DNA from 3 places in the Exiguobacterium sp. CH10 genome. Region 3 is predicted to be linked to each of the others. Evidence: a T-box and tRNA genes for the amino acid it is inferred to sense, from the RefSeq annotation. Region 3 holds a T-box; the other regions hold tRNA genes.
The links. The T-box of region 3 lies ahead of argS (arginine--tRNA ligase). A T-box ahead of a tRNA ligase gene usually reads a tRNA of that ligase, here a tRNA-Arg.
Positions count from the first base shown of each region.

Region 1: it has a tRNA-Arg gene. The T-box ahead of argS (arginine--tRNA ligase) is inferred to sense a tRNA for this amino acid. The anticodon was not compared.
Region 2: it has a tRNA-Arg gene. The T-box ahead of argS (arginine--tRNA ligase) is inferred to sense a tRNA for this amino acid. The anticodon was not compared.

Region 1 is NZ_JACSKO010000001.1:623,916-631,031, forward strand. It holds gene gap (type I glyceraldehyde-3-phosphate dehydrogenase) at 1-111, opposite strand, end outside; gene KNP04_RS03215 (sugar-binding transcriptional regulator) at 171-1,199, opposite strand; gene KNP04_RS03220 (glutaredoxin family protein) at 1,309-1,566, opposite strand; gene KNP04_RS03225 (RNA polymerase factor sigma-54) at 1,572-2,717, opposite strand; tRNA gene KNP04_RS03230 (tRNA-Arg) at 2,836-2,908, shown strand; gene KNP04_RS03235 (3'-5' exonuclease) at 3,047-4,942, shown strand; gene clpP (ATP-dependent Clp endopeptidase proteolytic subunit ClpP) at 5,069-5,644, shown strand; gene KNP04_RS03245 (hypothetical protein) at 5,721-6,164, opposite strand; gene KNP04_RS03250 (DUF2179 domain-containing protein) at 6,254-6,769, opposite strand; gene KNP04_RS03255 (CopG family transcriptional regulator) at 6,860-7,099, opposite strand.
Region 2 is NZ_JACSKO010000002.1:208,484-215,599, forward strand. It holds gene rph (ribonuclease PH) at 1-700, shown strand, start outside; gene KNP04_RS07880 (XTP/dITP diphosphatase) at 697-1,287, shown strand; gene KNP04_RS07885 (metallophosphoesterase family protein) at 1,293-1,805, shown strand; tRNA gene KNP04_RS07890 (tRNA-Arg) at 1,866-1,939, shown strand; gene KNP04_RS07895 (hypothetical protein) at 2,064-2,975, shown strand; gene tig (trigger factor) at 3,065-4,357, shown strand; gene clpX (ATP-dependent protease ATP-binding subunit ClpX) at 4,569-5,837, shown strand; gene lon (endopeptidase La) at 5,911-7,116, shown strand, end outside.
Region 3 is NZ_JACSKO010000003.1:289,708-296,823, reverse strand. It holds gene KNP04_RS11960 (hypothetical protein) at 1-19, opposite strand, end outside; gene KNP04_RS11955 (YycC family protein) at 150-314, shown strand; gene pulA (type I pullulanase) at 330-2,327, opposite strand; gene KNP04_RS11945 (YajQ family cyclic di-GMP-binding protein) at 2,396-2,887, shown strand; gene KNP04_RS11940 (metallophosphoesterase family protein) at 2,884-3,462, shown strand; gene argS (arginine--tRNA ligase) at 3,507-5,189, opposite strand; T-box leader at 5,248-5,459, opposite strand; gene KNP04_RS11930 (GGDEF domain-containing protein) at 5,614-7,116, shown strand, end outside.

The sequences.
Region 1 (7,116 bases), on a different contig from region 3:
GTCTGTCAAGTCGTTGATTGCAACAACTTCGATTCCTTCGTTTTTGATGATCTCGCGGAATGCCAAACGACCGATACGTCCAAATCCGTTAATACCAACTTTTACTGCCATGTTAATTTCCTCCTTAGGGTAGAAGCTATTTATTGAAGAGCCAACGGGGGGTCAACTCTTTAATAACAAGTTAATAATTCTTTCGCCGCACCTTCGTCTGTGACGAGGATGATGTTCGACGTGTGTTTCGCATAAGCGGCGATCGCCTGTGCCTTCGATTTCCCTCCGGCAACCGCGATGACGGTATCCATGTCATCCAGCTCTTCGAGTTGGATCCCGACCGTCTTGACGCGATGGACGATCTCACCTTCCGCATTGAAATAATATCCGAATGCTTCGGCGACGGCGTCATGCCGTTCAATCATCCGCAAATGCTCCGGTGATGCGTGACGGCGCTTTGCCATCGTTTCTGCCTCACCAATTCCATGTACCACAATTCGCGCCGCTCTAATCATTTCCAGTACATTTTTAATACTAGGTTCCTCCACCATCCGGTCGAATGTTTCTTGTGACACCTCATCCGGAATATGTAGAAGATGATAGTCTGCGTGGGCCCGGTCCGCCATGCGTGAACAGACGGTGTTCGCTTGAAGTTCAAGCGTTTCTCCAAGTCCCCCGCGTGCGGGCACAAAATGCATTGGGCGTTCTTTTTTATCGGGCGACATCATCGCCGCAACCGATGCCATCGTCGTTCCACCCGTTACCGCAATCACGTTATCATCCGGTGCGAGCCGCGCTTTTAACTGCGTGACCGCTGCCCGTCCGATATCGCGTTGGACCCAGAATGTTTCATCTGAATCACCCGGTACGATGACGACTTGGCGAACCCCTAATTTCTCTTCGAGCTCTCTTGCCACTTCTGAGATCCCGAGAAGTTCTCCCATGATCTCGTGCAAGTCCCGTAAGACGTTTCGTCCCGTCTCACTGAGGGAAATTCCTTGAGTAGCGACGTAAAGAAGACCTTGGTCTTTCAAAAAGTCGACTTCTCGTCTGAGTACCCGTTCGGTCAGTCCCAAACTCGTTGCGAGTGTCCTGCGGCCAATCGGCTGCATCAAGCGGACATAGTGTAAGATATCGTAACGATGTCGGAGCGTATCGAGCAGGTCAGGGACAATTTGCTTCTGAACGTGAATCAGTTGCTGGATCATGCTCTTACCCCCTCGACTTTCAGTGTGGACAACTTTTGTCCCACTTTTTTATTTGCGTCCCACCGCTACGAGTTCATCTTATCAATCACTTTTCCGTCTGGCAACCCCTTCAAACGTTTTTTTTCGATGTAAGCGTATACTTAACAAAATCTTCAACTTTGTTGTCATCATATCGCCCTTGACTGATGACTTCTCCTTCGTGTATAAGAACCGGGATTTCGAAGAGGTACTTTGCCTCGAGATCCTCATCTCCCGTAATATCAATCTGTTCAAGTTCAATCGGATAATCTTCCTGCAACCATTCGAGCATGACAAGCGCCTCGTCACAGAGCGAACAATTGTCACGTTTATATAAAGTTAGTTTCATTTACGTCATCCCTTCCATAACTGGCGCTCGCGTTCGCGCGAGTTGCCAAATCCAAGCTCTTCCCGATAGTTCGTCACGGTCCGTCTCGTCACTTGATAGCCGTATCGACCGAGTTCGTTTGCGAGTGCCTGATCACTTTGTGGGGCCTTCTCTCGTTGAATCAGTTCTGCGAGCGTCCGCTTGATCATGAACGGTGAATGTCCATGACTCGTCGACCTTACGAAAAAGTGTTTCCATTCCATGATCCCGCCTTCAGTCTTAGCAAACTTCCCTTGAATGGCACGCCCGACTGTTGATTCGTGCTTGCCGATTTGTTGCGCGACGGTCCGTCGGGTCAGCGGATTGAGGACGAGCTCTCCTTTCAACCACTCGGTCTGACGTGACGCGATGACAGCCCATATCTCACGTAACGTCTCGTTCCGCATCGCAAGGGACGTCATCCACCATTTCGCCTCGCGGTCATTGCCGACTTGCGCCGCGTCAAGTTCCGGGCTGAGCCACGTTGTGATTAGTTCTCCATCTTCATATCGCACTTCGACTTCCGGAAAGACGTGACCCGTTTCTTCATATAATAATGGACGCTTTGGCAGTGTCGCGACAATTCGCTCTAAACGGATGAGCTCTTCATCTGAAATCGCGAGCACGCTCGCCATCTGTTTTTGGCTCACGCCACTCTCGATCGCATCAAATACATCGACGACGCGCGGGTCCTCATGTTCAATCGCATGGCGGTACTGACACTCTCGTTCCGTTCTCGCCCCGATCCCCGTCGGTTCAAGAAATAAGAGTGCCTGTCTCGCCTGTTCGATTTGAGTCACATCGACACCAAACCGCTCCGCCAACACATCATTCGAATCCGGCAATAATCCTCGATGGTCGAGCAACAGGACGAGTTGCCGTCTCAGCTCTTTCTCTGAGTCGCTGCCGCTTCCTTCGCGAATCTGAGTGAACAGCTTCTCTTCGAACGCGCTCGCCGCATCCGCTACCCAACCGAGGTCCCCACTCCCGATATGAATGTTTGGATTATGTCGCGCCAAACGTGCGAGACGAAACGAGAGCGCGAGACGGTCCGCCTCGAGCACCGGTAGCCGTTGCACAAGGTCTTGCGTCATCTGTTGCTGTTGCACTTGTTTTTGTTCTTGCCGTTGCATCGTTCTCCCCCCTCTTCTCTATTGTAACGAACCCGCTCCACTCGCGCTCAAAAAAGGATAATGAACAGGATTGCTTTTTTAATAAAACAAATGTATAATAAATTCGTGTCACACACATGCACCCGTAGCTCAGGGGATAGAGCACTGGTTTCCGGTGCCAGGTGTCGGGAGTTCGAATCTCTCCGGGTGTATCAGATGAAAAGGACGAAGACCAAATGAGGTCTTCGTCCTTTTTTATGTTTTCTACTTCAATTTTTAATTCATCACACTTCTAATTATCCTTTATATAGTATATTTAAGTAAAAGAATTGAAAAAGAGGTGTCAGTAAATGGCTCATACTGTTCCAGAGACAATCCGTTCATCTGCAACAACAGGAGAACGACTTGTCTTTCGCACATTGAAGCGCTACCTCCCAGATGATTACATCGTTTACTTCGAACCCAATATACACGGCAGAAGACCAGATTTCGTCATCATTGGACCCGACTTAGGATTAATCGTTTTAGAGGTGAAAGATTATACGCGTTCTACGCTTTATCAACTGAACCACGATGAATGGATCATCACTCCTGCAAACGAATCGCAAAAGAAAGTGAAAAGTCCATTTCTACAAGCCCGTGAAAATATGTTCAAACTGACTGATGTCCTAAAGAAAGATCAAAACCTGATTCAGCACGAAGGAAAATATGCTACAACGTTAAAATTCCCTTATGGCTCAGGCGTTATTTTTACACGACTGACACAAGATGATTGTATTCGCCATGGACTCTATCAAGTCATTGATCCTTGTTTGTCACTCATGCGTGATGAAATCAATCCTGATGACCCACAATTCTCAGAGGAAATCCTTATCGAAAAAATTCTGAACATGTTTACTGTTCCTTATCGCCTAAAGCAACCATTGACCGGAGAAGAGATTGATGCGATTCGTTATCATCTATTCCCAGAAGTTCGAATCAGCGCGGAGTTCAAAAAAGTCACCCCTTATCAAGATCAGCTCTTACTTTCCCTTCACAATATCCGAGCCATGGACCTGCATCAAGAAAACTTGGCCAAACAACTCGGCGACCAAAATCGCTTGATTCGAGGTGTGGCAGGTAGTGGAAAGACTCTTATTTTAGCAAGTCGCGCCAAATTGTTATCCAAGCAACATCCTGAATGGAAGATTTTAATCCTATGTTACAATATCTCGCTAGCCCGTTTTATCGAGCAGATGGTGCAACAAATGATGTTAGAACCTGATGACTTATTTGATTTTGACTCTCAGATGAAGCGCAAAAATCATACGATCGAAGTTCGAAATTTCCATGCCTGGTTGCAGAATGATTTACATATTTCAGAGAGAAGGATTTCTGCGACGCTTGAAAAGTTAAGAAAACGAGAAATCATCCTTTCTTCGTACGATGCCATCTTGATTGATGAAGGACAAGACTTTGAACCCGAATGGCTCGAACTCGCCAGTGAAGTCTTGAATCCAGAAACAAAATCGCTGTTGCTTGTTGAAGATCGTGCCCAATCCATCTATAAGCGAAAACGTAGCTATGTACAGGACACGGGTCTCGACTTCCGAGGAAGATCCAAAATTTTAAATATCAATTATCGGAACACATCTCAAATCGTATCGTTCGCCTGGTCTTTCTATCAATCCAACTCCTTATTGAAAGATAAAGTTGTGACGAAAGAGTTAGACGGAGAAATCATCGCTCCTCAGAGTACGCTTCGAAGAGGTCCTGAACCAGCCGTTATCAAATGTGACCATTTCTTCAAAGAAGCAGATCTCGTTGCCCGACAAATCAAAAAGTTACATGAGGAGAAAAAAGTCCCTTATTCTGAAATGTTGATCCTATATCGTGTCCAAAAGTTTTCGACGATGCATTATGTCGACACCTTACAACGTGCACTGAACTACTATGGAATCGAACACTTTTGGATCACAGAGAGTAGTGAGACGAAACGTACCTTCTCAAAAGATGATCAGTGCGTAAAAATCAGTACAATCGACAGCAGTAAAGGTCTTGATTTTCAAGCCGTTTTTATCGTCAACGTTGACAATATGCCATTCAAATATGAAGAAGATGTCGAGCGCGAAGTGTCTCTCCTTTATATCGGGATGACACGTGCAAAAGAATATCTCTTCTTATCGTATTCAGGCGACTCCATCTTCACTCGTTATTTCGAATCATGTCAAGTAGTCACACCGGCTCGTCCAAAATTAAATGGGTAACGTCAGCACTTGAGACGTTTTACACATCGAGGGTCGTGGAATAAGCACTAGAAAGGGTTTCTGTTTGACCAACATTGACTATACAGGTATGATGAACTTACAACCTACATAAAGGAGGCAGATTCAATGTTAATTCCAACAGTTATCGAACAGACAGGCCGTGGGGAGCGCGCGTACGACATCTACTCACGCTTGCTCAAAGACCGTATCATCCTTCTCGGAAGTGCGATTGACGACAACGTCGCGAACTCAATCGTCGCACAGCTTCTCTTCCTCGCAGCTGAGGATCCAGAAAAGGACATCTCGCTCTACATCAACAGCCCAGGTGGTTCGATCACAGCGGGTATGGCGATTTACGACACGATGAACTTCATCAAGCCGAACGTGTCGACGATTTGTATCGGAATGGCTGCATCGATGGGTGCCTTCTTGCTCCAAGCCGGTGAAAAAGGAAAACGCTTCGCACTTCCGAACGCGGAAATCATGATTCACCAACCGCTCGGCGGCACACAAGGCCAAGCGTCAGACATTAAGATTCACGCAGAACGTATCATTAAAATGCGTGAGAAATTGAACCAAATCATGGCAGAGAACACTGGACAGCCACTTGAAGTCATCGAGCGCGACACAGAGCGTGACTACTTCATGGCAGCTGACCAAGCGAAAGACTACGGTCTCATCGACAAAGTCATGACACGCTAATCATACAAAAGACGTTTCCCCATCAATCGGGAAACGTCTTTTTCATGTTCTTTGTCTCTTAGAGGCAGGTCAACCATTAGTTGTCAGGCACTCGGACACCGAAGACGTATCGACTGTCGCCCTGCGTCCATTCCCCGCCGACCTCATATAGATAAATACCAGGTTCGTCTGGTACGACCGGTTCAGCCGGGACGAGCTCTCCGTCTTCAATCTGAAAGAAACTCGATTCCATCGGGTCAGCATGGTAGACAACGTCAATCGCGTCACCCGGTTTGACCGTGATGAGTTGCAGGTCATCCGCTTCCGGCAAGCCATAGTCGGCGCACGTCGCACGACTGCCGGCTTCCCAACAATACGTCGATTGTTCTACTTCCGCCGTCACCGAGCCGACACGAACCGTCGGCAGCGGCGGTTTGACCGGGTCGTCCCCATCACCGAACCAAGACACGGCGACATAAATCACCCCCACACCGACAAGTAACCCAATCAATACAATCCAAAAACGTCGATTACGCTTCACGGTCTCATCTCCTTTCCTCACTCATTCCCTATCGTGCAGGAAAATCCCTACTCCAACAAAAAAAGACCCACTTCCGTGAGTCTTGTGCGTCATTTCGGACGACGCAGTCCTTTCATCATATAGCCGCCTTTGAAGTCGATCGGGTCGAATGCGACGAGAAACGCCTTCGGCTCATGCTTCTCGACAAGTTCACGCAATTCTTTCATCCGTGTACGGGCTGCCAAAACGTCCAGACGATAACGGACACCGTCTCGACCTTGTCCTTGGTAATGCGTCACCCCGTAACCATTGTCACGCATCTGTTGAATAAGCTCTGCCGGATATTCTTTCGTGTGAACTTGGATCATGTTGTAGCCGATGGCGAGTTTACGTTCAACATAGCCACCGAGTAAAATCCCGAGCCCGAATCCGACTGCGTACACGATCATACCGAGCGTCGTCAAATCTTGGAATACGATTCCGAGTGCGAAGATGTAGATGAGTGTTTCAAGCGTCCCGAACAGACCCGCGATGACGGTCTTCCCTTTCACGAGCATGATTGTCCGGAGCGTGAGCACCGGGACGTAGATAAGTTGTAGCAATAGGATGAGTAAGATTTGACCCATTCGATCGACCTCCGTTCAAATTCATTACCACCACTATTCCAAATTTCAGAGTGAGATGCAACTAAAAAAGGCTGACCGAAGTCAACCTTATTATTTCGTATCTAGATTTTTCACGCTCGTGAGCAATTCATAGTCTTTACGAATCACTTCGTAGATCGCGTTCTTATCTCCGTTCAACAACTCTTCTGCACGAAGCTGGTTCAAGAGAAGGCTTGTTGCGAACGTGACGAGTGCACTCTTCGGAATTCCGATTTCTTTTGCGCGCTCCGTGATGACTTGGTCGAGCTTAGCGTCAATCGTGAGCGATAATCTTTTCTTTTCATTCGACATAGTGATGAAGCTCCTTT
Region 2 (7,116 bases), on a different contig from region 3:
TCATGTGAATAAGCATGCGGAAGGGTCTGTCCTCATTTCGATTGGTGATACGAAAGTGATTTGTACAGCGACTGTCGAAGAACGTGTTCCGAACTTCCTTCGCGGGAAGAAGCAAGGCTGGATCAATGCCGAGTATGCGATGTTGCCACGTGCGACAGGTGACCGGACTGTCCGAGAAGCGGTACGTGGGAAACAATCGGGTCGGACGATGGAGATTCAGCGTCTCATCGCCCGATCACTCCGCTCGGTCGTGGACTTGGAAAGTCTTGGCGAACGCACGATTTGGATTGACTGTGACGTCATCCAAGCGGATGGCGGTACACGTACGGCATCCATCACGGGTGGTTTTTGTGCCCTCGTCCTCGCCGTCGACCGGTTGATCCGTCAAGGGAAACTCGATGATACACCAATCAAAGAAGGCGTCGCAGCCATCTCGGTCGGACGGACCGATGAACTCGTTCTCGACTTGGACTATATGGAAGACGCGGCGGCTGAGGTCGACATGAACGTCGTCATGACGGCGAGCGGTCGGTTCGTCGAAGTTCAGGGGACAGGTGAAGAGGCGACGTTCACGCTTCAAGAGATGAACGAGATGCTCGCGCTCGCGCAACACGGAATCGAATCATTATTCAAGACGGCTGAAGAGGCACTTGGTGCTTCTTGGTGGTACGTCGGAGAACGTTCGGAGGAGACATTATGAAGTTGATCATTGCGACACACAATCCTGAAAAAGTGAAAGAACTAGAAGGGATGTTGACACCGCTCGGATTTGAGGTCGAATCACTACTCGACTATCCGGATGCGCCGGAAACAGATGAGACAGGGACGACATTTGAAGAAAATGCGGCGTTAAAAGCGACGGAAGCAGCTGCCTATTTCGGGCATGCCGTTCTCGCGGACGACTCCGGTCTTGAAGTCGACGCGCTCGATGGGGCACCTGGTGTATATTCAGCTCGCTTCGCCGGTCCTGAAAAGTCGGATGAGGCGAACAATGCGCTTCTTCTTGAAAAATTGAACGGGCAAACGAATCGCGTGGCTCGCTTCGTCTGTGCCCTCTGCCTGGCGAAACCGACAGGAGAGACGTTGACCGTTCGCGGAACGATTGAAGGGACAATCGGCTATTCCCCACGTGGCGAGAACGGTTTCGGATACGACCCACTCTTTATCGTCCCATCGCTCCACAAGACGGCGGCCGAACTAGAACGTGAAGAAAAAGCGGTCGTCAGTCACCGTGGACAGGCATTACGAAAACTGGAGGCAGAAATCATTCCATTCATGAAAGGATGAAGCTTATGCGTTTTCTAATAGTGAGTGATAGTCATGGTCTGACGGAAGAATTGACAACGATTTTTGAACGACACGAGGCAGAGATTGATGACGCGTTCCATTGCGGCGATTCACAACTCGCACTTGTCGATGAACATCTATTGCCGTATCGAACGGTCCGTGGGAATTGTGATTTTGGTGGAGACCTTCCGCTCGAACGGATCGAGACGACGGATGCCGGCACAATCCTCATCGTCCACGGGCATCATCACGACGTCAAATTCGACTTGAATCGATTGCGTTACCGGGCGGAAGAGGTCGGTGCGAACGTCGTCTTGTTCGGTCACTCGCATGTGGCAGGTGCTTTGATCGAGGATGGGGTCGTCTACATCAACCCGGGTTCGATTCGTATGCCACGTGGACGTTCGGACAAAACGTATGCGCTTCTTGACTTAGAAAAAGGGGAAGCAGCGGTACGTTTTTATCGCTCGGAAGACGGTTCTCACGTCGAAGATTTGGACATCGCAGGAAAACTATGAGTTTCGAATGGGAAATCGATTGACAGGAAACCATTTTTCTATTATAGTTTTCATGTCAATGTCCCAATAGCTCAGCAGGATAGAGCAACGGCCTTCTAAGCCGTCGGTCGGGGGTTCGAATCCCTCTTGGGACGCTTCCATTAAAATAGAGATGTTCTCTACGGAGAACGTCTCTTTTTTCATTTTCCGGGAAATCGATTGACAAGGAATCGCGTCCTAACGGAAGATGAAAGGGAATGGAAGAGAGGGTGAGGGAAGATGGAGAAGGAAAAGGACCAGGACTATCCGTTCCCCGGGAATTGGTCGCGTCTGCATAAGATGATTCAAGAAGCAGATGCTTCTGGGGAGCGACAGCGGATCGAACCGATTTTATGGGATTGGTATCAGGCGATTCCGGGTGACCCGTTTATTTTCATGGAAATCTTCCAATGTGCGATGGAAAAACCGGACGACCCGGAAACGCTCGAGAAGTTGCAGGAACTCGTCGCCATCCAGATGGCGGAAGCGGAAGAACCGGCTTCGGGCGGATTACAGATCGCGCAGTATTACATCATGCGGGACCAGCCGTTTGAAGCGGCGCACTGGATCAACCAGTACCTCGAATGGCAAGACAAAAAGGATACGGTCAACACACAGGCACATCAAGTGCTTCAAGTGTTGAAGATGACCGAGTTTCCGGCGGCCATCGCCAAATTGAAACGGACGTTGACGCGCGGCAGTACAGGGGAACAAATCGAGGCGTTGCAACATGTTCATTTCAATATCGATTCGGTGCTCGACAATGTGCTGCATGAGCTACTCGTATCCAAGCGACCGAAGCTCGTCAAATTAATCGTGTTAGAGAAAGCTTTTGCCGAACTGGCGGTCATCAAGTGGTCGGATGGGGATTCGACGAACGAGATGTCGCAAATGGAGGCAACATCGCACATCGAGACGTGGGAGAAGACCGTCCTCTCGCTTCAGAAATCAGTTGAGGGCGATGAGATCGGGACTCAGTTGTTGATGAACTATATGTATACGCATTATCCGTATGTGCCGGCTGAAATGGCGGACGTGGAGCAGGCGCTCGTACAGGCGAAACAAGCGATTTTGCATGACGAGGCAGTCGACGGTTTGGCAGCTGCGATTTTAGAGGCGGATCTGCGCTTCACACAGGCGTTATTAGACTAAATCCTTGTGTGCATACCGAGGATTTATGCTATAATACGGATTGTTGTACATTTTTGTACGGTATAAACGAATTGTTGGAGGGACTTAGCATGACAGCAAAATGGGAAAAAACATCAGGTAGCCAAGGCGTACTCACGTACGAAGCTCCTGCAGAAGCTTTTGATAAAGCAGTTGACGCCGCATTTAAAACAGTCGTCAAAGACTTGAACGTGCCTGGCTTCCGTAAAGGTAAATTGCCACGCCCAATGTTCAACAAAATGTATGGAGAAGAAGCACTCTATCAAGACGCGCTCGACATTCTCTACCGCGACACAATCCAAGGTGCGGTTGAAGAAGCTGGTTTCGAACCAATCGCGCTCGAAAACATCGATGTAGACGGCACGCTCGAGAAAGGCAAACCAGTCGCTTTCAAAGTGACATTCGTGGTTGAGCCAGAAGCTGAGCTTGGCGAATACAAAGGCCTCGAGTACGAAGCTGTTTCAACTGAAGTAACAGAAGACGAAGTAACAGCAGAACTTGAAGCACTTCAACAGCAAGGCGCAGAACTCGCTGTTAAAGAAGGTGCAATCGAAAACGGCGATACAGCTGTATTTGATTTCGCAGGTTTCGCTGACGGTGAGCAGTTCGAAGGCGGCACAGCTGAGAACTACACACTCGAAATCGGTTCTGGTCAATTCATCCCAGGATTCGAAGAGCAAATGGTCGGCATGACTGCTGGTGAAGAAAAAGACGTTGAAGTAACATTCCCTGAAGAGTACCACGCTGAAAACTTAGCGGGTAAACCAGCGACATTCAAAGTCAAACTTCACGAAGTGAAAACAAAACAAGTTCCTGAACTCGACGACGAGTTCGCAAAAGACATCGACGAGTCTGTTTCGACACTCGACGAGTTGAAAGCGAGCATCCGTGAGCGTTTAGAAGCTGGTAAGAAACAAGAAGCTGAAGGTACAATGCGCGACCAACTCGTTGAGCAGGCAACTGCTAACGCAACAATCGACGTACCACAAGTTCTCGTTGACCAAGAAGTAGACCGCATGGTACAAGAGTTCGGTTCACGTGTATCTTCACAAGGAATCGACCTTAACATGTACTTCGAACTCACTGGTACTTCTGAAGAAGCAATGCGCGAAGAGATGAAAGAGCAAGCTGAAGAGCGCGTTAAAGCTCGTCTCGTCTTGAAAGCAATCGCTGACAAAGAAGCAATCGAAGTATCTGACGAAGATGCTGAGAAAGAGCTTGAAGAAATGTCTAAACTTTACAACATCGCACCGGACCAACTCCGTACGATGCTCGCTCCACAAGGCGGTCTTGAGACACTTAAAGGTGACCTCAAATTCCGTAAAGCGATCGACATCCTCGTTGAAAACGGTAAAGCGAAGTAAGTTGATTTTTAGTGGGACGACTGCCTAGCGGTCGTCCTTTTTTCTGTCACAACACTTTGGATGTGTAATTCTTTGAAGTCGCAATATGTTCATGCTACAATTATTTCAACGCAGAGATGTAAAATGTCTTTTCGCGGTGCATCGCACCAGAAAATACAAATCGCGATTTATCGCACTTACATCCATTTTCACCACAGAAGGGGTGTATCGAATGTTCAAATTTAACGAGGAAAAGGGGCAACTCAAGTGCTCGTTTTGCGGAAAATCGCAAGAACAAGTTCGTAAGTTAGTCGCCGGACCAGGCGTATACATTTGCGATGAGTGTATCGAACTTTGCAATGAAATCGTTGAGGAAGAGCTCGGTGTAGAGGAAGAAGTCGAATTCAAAGACATTCCGAAACCACAAGAGATTCGTAACATTCTAGACGATTATGTCATTGGACAAGACCGCGCAAAACGTGCGCTTTCAGTAGCTGTCTATAACCACTATAAACGAATCAACGCCGGCGGCCGTTCAGATGATGTCGAACTTGCGAAGTCGAACATCGTCATGATCGGACCAACTGGTAGCGGGAAGACGCTTCTCGCCCAGACGATGGCTCGCGTCTTGAACGTCCCATTCGCAATCGCGGATGCGACAAGCTTGACGGAAGCGGGTTACGTCGGTGAAGACGTCGAAAATATCTTGCTCAAATTGATCCAATCAGCTGACTACGATGTCGAGAAGGCTGAAAAAGGAATCATCTATATTGATGAGATCGATAAGATTGCTCGTAAGTCTGAAAACCCATCTATTACGCGCGACGTATCCGGTGAAGGCGTTCAGCAGGCACTTCTTAAAATTCTTGAAGGCACGACAGCAAGCGTACCGCCACAAGGTGGACGTAAGCATCCGCATCAAGAATTCATCCAAATCGATACGACAAACATTCTCTTCATCGTCGGCGGAGCATTCGCTGGGATTGAATCGGTCGTCAAACGCCGAATCGGGAAGAAAGTCATCGGTTTCGGAAACGATCAAGAGAATCGCGAGTTGACGCAAGAAGACTTGCTCGCCCGCGCACTTCCTGAAGACCTTCAAAAATTCGGTTTGATTCCTGAGTTCATCGGTCGTTTGCCAGTCATGGCGACGCTCACGACACTCGATGAGGAAGCACTCGTTGAAATCTTGACGAAGCCGAAAAATGCTCTCGTTCGTCAGTACGAGAAAATGCTCGAGCTTGACGATGTCGAATTGACGTTCACAGACGAGGCATTGATCGAAATCGCCAAGCTTGCGATCAAACGTAAGACTGGCGCACGCGGTCTCCGCTCGATTATCGAAGAAATGATGCTCGATGTGATGTTCACCGTCCCATCGCGTGACGATATCGAGAAAGTCATCATCACAGATGAAACGATTACGGGTCTTGCCGGTCCGAAATACGTCCTTCGTGATGGTACTGTCGAACAGACAGGGGACAACAAAGAGACAGCATAATTTGTTAACGAAGAAGGCTCAAACACTCGGCACACTCCGAGTTTTGGGCCTTTTTGCACAGGAGGCGTTGTAGATGGAAAAATTACCAATCCTTCCGTTGCGAGGAGTCGTCGTATATCCGCTCATCGGTGTGACAATCGATGTCGGACGCCCGTTATCACTTCGGGCGCTCCTTGCTGCAAAGGAGCATGAAACGGATTTAATTGTCGTCACTCAAAAAGAAACCGGGAACGAGTCACCAGAACCGGAAGACTTGTACACGATTGGAACACGTGTCCATATCGCCAAGATGAGCGAATTGTCGAACGAGACGATTCGGGTTCGCATCGTCGGGAAAGAGCGTGTCCGCGTCGACTCGGTCGAATCGACGGATGAAGGCTGGTTCGCTAACGTCGAACCACTTGAACTCGCTGAAGGGGAAGAGGTCGAACGTACGGCGCTCGTCCGTCTGTTGAAAGAGCAGTTCGGTAAACTTGTCGCCAACATCAAAGGCATGTCCCCGGACGAACGTCGTCGTTTCGAGATGTATGAGCGACTTGAGTCGCTCACGGACTATATCACGTCGAAACTTGATGTCGATGTCGAACTTCGCCAAGCGATGCTCGAAGAAGCAGATGCGGTCAAACGAGGGCTTGAACTGCTTGAAATCATCGCACACGAGGTGGAAGTGATCGAACTCGAGCAAGAGATGCGCGAGCGGACGAAGAAGTCGATTGAGCAGTCGCAGCGCGAGTATTACTTACGGGAACAGATGAAGACGATTCAACAAGAGCTCGGCGACCAAACGCAAGAGTCTGAGCCGACTCGCCTCCGCGAGAAGTTAGAAGCGCTCGACTTGCCAGAGACGACTCGAAAGAACGTCATGCGTGAAGCAGAGCGATTGAACGTTGTCCCACAAACGTCGCCGGAGTATGCGGTCATCCGTAACTATCTCGACTGGGTCGCATCCCTTCCATGGGGCATCGAGACGGAAGACAAGCTTGATGTGAAACACGCGGCAGAAGTCCTTGACGATGACCATTACGGTTTAGAGTCAGTAAAAGACCGAATCCTCGAATACTTGGCCGTCCGTCAGTTGACGAACTCGCTTCGTGGACCAATCCTTTGTCTCGCCGGACCTCCAGGGGTCGGGAAGACTTCGCTCGCCCGTTCGATCGCCTCGGCGCTTGAACGTCACTTCGTTCGTGTTTCACTAGGTGGGGTACGCGATGAGGCAGAAATCCGTGGTCACCGCCGGACGTATATCGGCGCGATGCCAGGACGTGTCATCCGCGGGTTG
Region 3 (7,116 bases):
CTGCTGTTTGTTTGTACATTTGATCACTTCCTAATTTCAGCTTAGCAACGACCGAAGCGAAATTCGATTTTGAATGTGTTCGTTCAACACATTTTCGATTTTCCTGTATACTGTCGGTATAGATGAATGGTTCAGAAAGGAGTATACCGATGCGCCCATTACAATTATCACCAGAGACCGCGGTTGAGCTTGCGAAAAAGTTGAACGTCCCGCTCGAAGAATTGATGCATATGCCAAAGCATATTCTCGTTCAAAAAATGATGCAACTCGAGGCATCTCAAACAGAGGAAGACACACCAAAGGAGACGGATTAACGTCTCCTTTTTTGGTTACTGTTCTTTACGTTTTCGTTTTTTCGATACATACCAGAGACCACCGAGCACGGCGAGTGCGGCACCTCCAGCAACAGCGTATTTGCTGTAGTCCGGACGACGCTCCGTCACCACGAGTGTCGATAGTGGCGCGACTGTCATATGACGGTCCTCGATTTGACGCGGAGCCGTCAGATTGACGGTATGGTCTTCCACGTTCACTTCAAACTTACCGGACGGAAGTTTGATCTCGACCGCTTCCTCTAGCGCGTTATGATACACGACGTGTCGTTCTACATAGCCTTCGACGTGGCGGCTCAACTCGAATGCGATCACGCCTTCTTCTTCATCGAAGAAGCGTAAGTGTTTTCGAATCTGTTCCGTGTTCTCGAGTCGGAAGAGCGGATACTGTTTCCGCAGGCGCAAGAGACCTTTCACATATTCCACACTCGGTGCTTCTTGTTCTGCACGTGTCCAGTCGACACGGTTGACGACCTCGCCTGAGTTAAAGCTATTCTCGTCCCCATCTTTTGTGCGGAAGAACTCTTGCCCACTGTGGAGGAACGGAATCCCTTGTCCGAGAAGCACGATTGATGTCGCCAAACGATGGCGGCGACGGCGTGTCGTCTCATCATCTTCTGGATTTGTCACGGACAACTTGTCCCAAAGCGTCAAGTTATCGTGACATTCGACATAGTTGACGACCTGGTTCGGTTCATCGGCAAAACTTTGGCTCGTAATCCCGCCAGCGATTCCCCGTTTCACGTCAGCTGTCATGTCTGTGTTGCCGCTCACCCAGCCTGGTAAGTCCTCGATGAACACGTCTCCACGGACACCATCTCGAATCCCATCATTAAATTGCGCGATTCGTGGCATCTTATGCGCATTGTGTTGATTCGCTTTTTTACGGACCGGGAGTGGTGTGTCTAAATCCCAACCTTCTCCGATGACAAGGATGGATGGGTCGACGCGGTCAAGCGCCTTCCGAATTTGATTCATCGTCTTCACATCATGTAATCCCATCAAGTCGAAACGGAATCCGTCGATCATGAATTCCTTCGCCCAATATGTGACACATTCGACCATGAGCTTACGCATCATCGCACGCTCAGATGCCGTATCATTCCCACATGCTGAACCGTCTGCGAGTGTTCCGTCCTCATTTAGTCGATAATAATAATCCGGGACGAATTGACCGAGCGGTGTCGTCAACACATCGTACGTATGGTTGAAAACGACGTCCATGATGACACGGATGCCTCGATCGTGGAGGGCTTGAATCATCGCTTTCAGTTCAATAATTCGTGTCGCCGGATCATCTGCTGACGAGGCGTATGATCCTTCGACCGCAAAGTAATGCACCGGGTCATATCCCCAGTTATAGTTATCTTCGCTCTCGCGTGATTCGTTCACCGACCCATAGTCAAAGAATGGCATCAATTGAAGATGTGTGATACCGAGCGATGTGATGTAGTCAAGGCCGGTCGGGTATCCGCTCGTTGTCGTCGTCCCCGTCTCGGTCATCCCCAAGAACTTCCCACGATGTGTGGCTCCGCTCTCCGGATGACTCGTCAAATCACGTACGTGCGCTTCGTAAATGACCGCTTCTTGTGAAGAATTGAATAGCGGACGTTCTTTAATCCAATGGTCCGGGTTCAAGGATGCCGGGTCAAGCAGACATCCACGCTTCCCATTCACTCCGACGACTTTTGCATAAGGATCGAGTGATTCCACTTTCTTCCCATCAATCATTGCTTCAAATACATAAAATTGACCTTCGAACAAGGCACGGTCGAGTTCAATGACCCATGTCCCTTTTTCAGCCGGTTCGAGCTCGAGTCGATCAAACTTGCGGGCACGGGCTGTGCGATATAACTTGACCGACATCTGTTCCGCTACCGGAGACCAGACACGTAGTCGAATCTGTTCCCCTTTAAACGTCACCCCAAGGTCTTTCCCGTGATAGGCAACGTGATCTAAGTCTGCATGTGTATGTTGATCCATTGTACGTTCCATCTCTTCACTCCTTCACTGCTTCAAATCTGCTATCATTATAACAAAACCACACAAAGGATGGATGAAACATGGCAAAAGACAATTCTTTCGATATCGTGTCAGAAATGAATCTTGAAGAAGTGAAGAACGCGATTCAAATCGCGGAGAAGGAAATTTTGAACCGTTACGACTTTAAAGGCTCAAAGAGTGAAATGTCGCTCGACAATGGCGACCTCGTCCTCATCTCGGATGACGACTACAAACTCGAGCAATTAAAGGACGTCTTAATCACGAAGTTGATCAAGCGCGGCGTCCCGACAAAAAACCTCGACTATCAAAAAGTAGAGAACGCACTCGGCGGCACGGTTCGTCAACGTGTGAAATTGAAGAGCGGCATCGACAAAGATGACGCGAAAAAAATCAACAACGCCATCAAGGAATCAAAACTTAAAGTCAAATCGCAAATTCAAGACGATCAAATCCGAGTGACGGGGAAATCACGTGACGATCTTCAAGCCGTCATGCAGCTCGTTCGTGAGCTCGAGTTGTCCGTCGACGCCCAATTCACGAACTTCCGATGAAACTCGCGATCATCAGTGACCCACACGGTTCGTTTGATGATTTGAAGGCGGTTCTCGATGATGTCCGGCGGGAAACCGAGCATATTCTCTGTCTCGGCGACCTATATGAATGCCATATCGGGAAAAAACGACGTCACGAGCGCTTTCATCATGTGGAAGACGTCGTGACATATGACCCGAACTATGAAGCGCTACTGACGTTCCCGAGTCTACGCGGTAATCAGGAGGAGCGAATCGACGAGGTGCTCGTCATCGACCATCCCGTGAAAACACGAATTTCCTTATTGCCGGAACAGACGACTCTTGGCGAAGCACGCTTTTTACATGGGCATCAAGTCAAGTGGAACGAAGACTGGGAACCGATTGTCGAGAAAGGGAAATATCCGCTCGTCTTCATCGGACATAGTCACATCCCCGGGATTTATCGGAAAGGGAGATCTTTGCCGTGGGAAATCGGGACCCCATTCCATTTGAAGAAAAAGCGATATGTCATCAATGTCGGTGCCGTCATCTTCGACCGGGAATGGTGTCTCTATGACACGGAAGCCCGAACGGTGACGCGGATGAAGGTGTGAGCATAGGAAAAGGACCTCATTTTTTTGAGGTCCTTTCGTCTGTCTTACATTTCTTCCGGAGCTTCGACACCGAGTAAACGGAGTCCTTCCGTCAATACGAGTGTCACTGCCTTCACGAGTGCGAGACGCGATTGTTTGCCTGCATCTTCTTCTAAGACACGGACATGACCGTAATACTTGTTGAACGCTTGCGCGAGGTCAAGTACATAACGGCTGATGATAGATGGTTCGCGACGTTCATGTGCACGCGTGATGACGTGTGGGAACGCGTTGAGCATCGTGACGACACCCCATGAGTAGTCATCGTCTGCACCAGTGAACGGTGAACCATCGTAGTTCCCTTTCCGGAGGAGTGAGTTCGCACGAGCGTTCGTGTATTGGACGTAAGGTCCTGTCTCTCCTTCAAACTTGAGCATGCTGTCGAGATCGAATTCGATGTTGTTGATGCGTTCGTTCTTCAAGTCGTGGAAGACGACCGCTCCGACACCGACCATGCGTGCGACGTCTTCTGCGTTCGCAAGGTCTGGGTTCTTCTGCGCGATGTTCGCTTGTGCTTTTTCGATCGCTTCTTTCAACACTTCCTCAAGAAGAACGATGCGCCCTTTACGTGTCGACATCTTCTTCCCTTCTTGCAAGATCAAACCGAACGGTACGTGGTGCATGCCATCGACGAAGTCGTAGCCGAGCTTACGAAGAACCGAGAAGAGTTGTTTGAAGTGAAGCGCCTGTTCGCCACCGACGACATAGTTCGCTTGCACGAAGTTGTACGTTTCGTAGCGATAGATTGCTGCTGCCAAGTCGCGTGTCGCGTACAATGTCGCGCCATCTTTCTTCTTGATTAAGCATGGTGGCAAGTTCTCTTCTTCGAGCGAGACGACCATGGCGCCCTCACTTTCGACTAAGAGATTTTTTTCTTCGAGCATCTCGACGACGCGTCCCATTTTGTCATTGTAGAACGCCTCACCATTGAAGCTCTCGAATTTCACACCGAGGAGGTCGTATACTTTTTGGAACTCCTTGAGTGACTCGTCACGGAACCATTGCCAAAGCTCTGTCGCTTCCGCATCGCCGTCTTCAAGCTTCTTGAACCACGCGCGACCTTCGTCTTCGAGTTCTGGTTGTGTCTTCGCTTCTTCATGGAAATGAACATATAATTTCAAGAGTTCTGCGATCGGATTGGCGCGTACCGCTTCCTCATCGCCCCACTTTTTGTATGCGACCATCAATTTCCCGAACTGTGTGCCCCAGTCACCGAGGTGGTTGACGCCGACAACGTCATATCCGTTTTTACGTGCGATTTGGTTGATTGCATTCCCGATCACCGTCGAACGTAAATGACCCATCGAGAATGGCTTCGCAATGTTTGGTGACGAGAAGTCCGTCACAATCGTTTCATTGCGTGTTGCATGTGTCGCGTACTCTGACTTCTCCTCGAGCACCGTGTTGATGATTTCTTTTGACACGACGTCACGGCTCAAGAAGACGTTGACGTAAGGTCCCGCTGCCTCGACTTTTGTGAACAATTCATCATTCAAGTCATTCGCGATATCTGTCGCAATCATGACAGGTGCTTTACGGTAAGCTTTCGCCAATTGAAAACACGGGAACGCGAGGTCACCGTGCGCCTCGTGTTTTGGCTTCTCAATCAATGCTTCAATCTGGTCAATCGTGAGCTCGTCTCCGATGACACGTGATAACGCTTCTGCGTACTTGCGTTCATAACTCATTTGTATGTCCTCCTTCTTCGTATCACAACTCATAAAAAAAACGCCCTTTGCATAGATGCAAAGAGACGGGAATTCCCGCGGTACCACTCTTCTTGCCTGCATGACGCAGACCGCTTTATGGTGATAACGGTTCCCTCCGGCTATGCCTACTCTCGTTTCGGATAGCATCTCAAAAGTGCGTTTCGCGACGTTTGTCAGCCTAGGCTCTCACCAATCCCCAGGTCGCTTTGTTGACTAAACCATCGTTACTCTCTTTTTCATCGACATTCGTCTATGCGGTTGAAAAGCAATTTCATTATAGAGGATATTCCGTGTATACTCAATGCTAGAATTCAAGCATCATGGAACAGAAGCAGGACTCACACGAAATCGTGACGAATCTTTACTATTAGATCTTGAAATGTCCCATGCTAGGAGGGAACGCATGAACCACTTTCGTAAGATGTCCGTGCTCGGTTGGAGTATATGGAGTGCCTTATTCATCTTCACCATCGCATTATTCGCATTGGATATCCTACACGCCCCAACAATCGATCCGCTGTCGTTTATTTTAATTTCATTGCTTGTCATCATTTTTCAACTCGACTCGATCGAAGTCAAAGGTGTGTACTTCACATTTTCTGAAAGTATCGTCTTAATTTTATTTTTATTCTTTGGATTTGAAACAGCACTCATCGTCAACCAAATCGGGTTGTTCATCTTTCAATTCGCCAACTTGAAACCGAAAGTCGCTATCCGTCGCTTCCGCTTCACGTATCCTTGGAATGCCATTACGGCGTACTTAGAAATCGTCATTCCGGCTGCTGTCTATCTCGCACTAGGTGGGGAGACCGGTCTCGACTTTTATTCGCAAGATTCGCTCGTGCCGCTTGCTGGATTGTTCCTTGCCATCTTCTTAAACACTGTATTTCAAAAATATCAGGTGAAATGGTGGTTCCGCGTCGACATCGCATTGAGCGATTTTATGAAAATCGCCTTCTACACGTACGTCGTCAGTTTGATTTTCATATTAGCGGCAGCGTTTTTCCGAGAGACCAACTTACTCGTCGTCAGTAGCATCGCCGCTGCGTTAACATTCTTCATTAAACGTCTCCTCATTCAAAAAGAGCGACAAGATGCATTTAAATCCTTGATTGAGCAATACGATGAAGCGAAAGAGGCCGTTTCCTTATCACAGAGCGAGGCGCAAGCCATCGAAGTGTTTTTAAGTCAATGCGAACAGCTGAATCATTATGATGAGGGGTATGTCGAGTTTAAATTGTTTGAACGCACCCTCTACTTTGACTTGAAGACGCGACAGCCCATCGATCGACCCATCGTCTTTACTTTGCTTGACATGAGTCAGCCAATCGAGCAAGTCCTCGACTATGAAATGCGCTTTGAATGGGATACTTCCCTTTCTGACGCTTTCCATGACGATTACCACAGCTTCGTTTCTGTTCGTTCGGAGGAAATCGAAGAGATTCGTACATGGATTGTCATGATGGGAGAACCTGTATACGGTTATCCAAAAATTATTCAGCATGAGATCATCAAATTGTTAAAATCGTTCAACCGGACCATTAGCCGTTGTCACGAACGGGACCGCCTCTATACCGAGAGTCGGACGGACAGTTTAACGCTTCTCGCCAATGCGCGTGCGTTTTATGAATATGGCATTCAACAAATATCCGATATGTCGGTATATCCGATATCGGTCGCCATGCTCGATATTGATTTTTTCAAAAAAATCAACGATACGTACGGTCATCAGGTCGGGGACCATGTGTTACAAGAGTTTGGACGACGAATCCGTCAGGTGCTTCGTCCCGATGACTTTGCTGCACGTTATGGCGGCGAAGAATTTATTTTATTGCTCAATCATTGTGACATGAACCAAGCAATCGAAATCACGGAGCGAATTCGCAATCAAATCGAAGCGAAACCG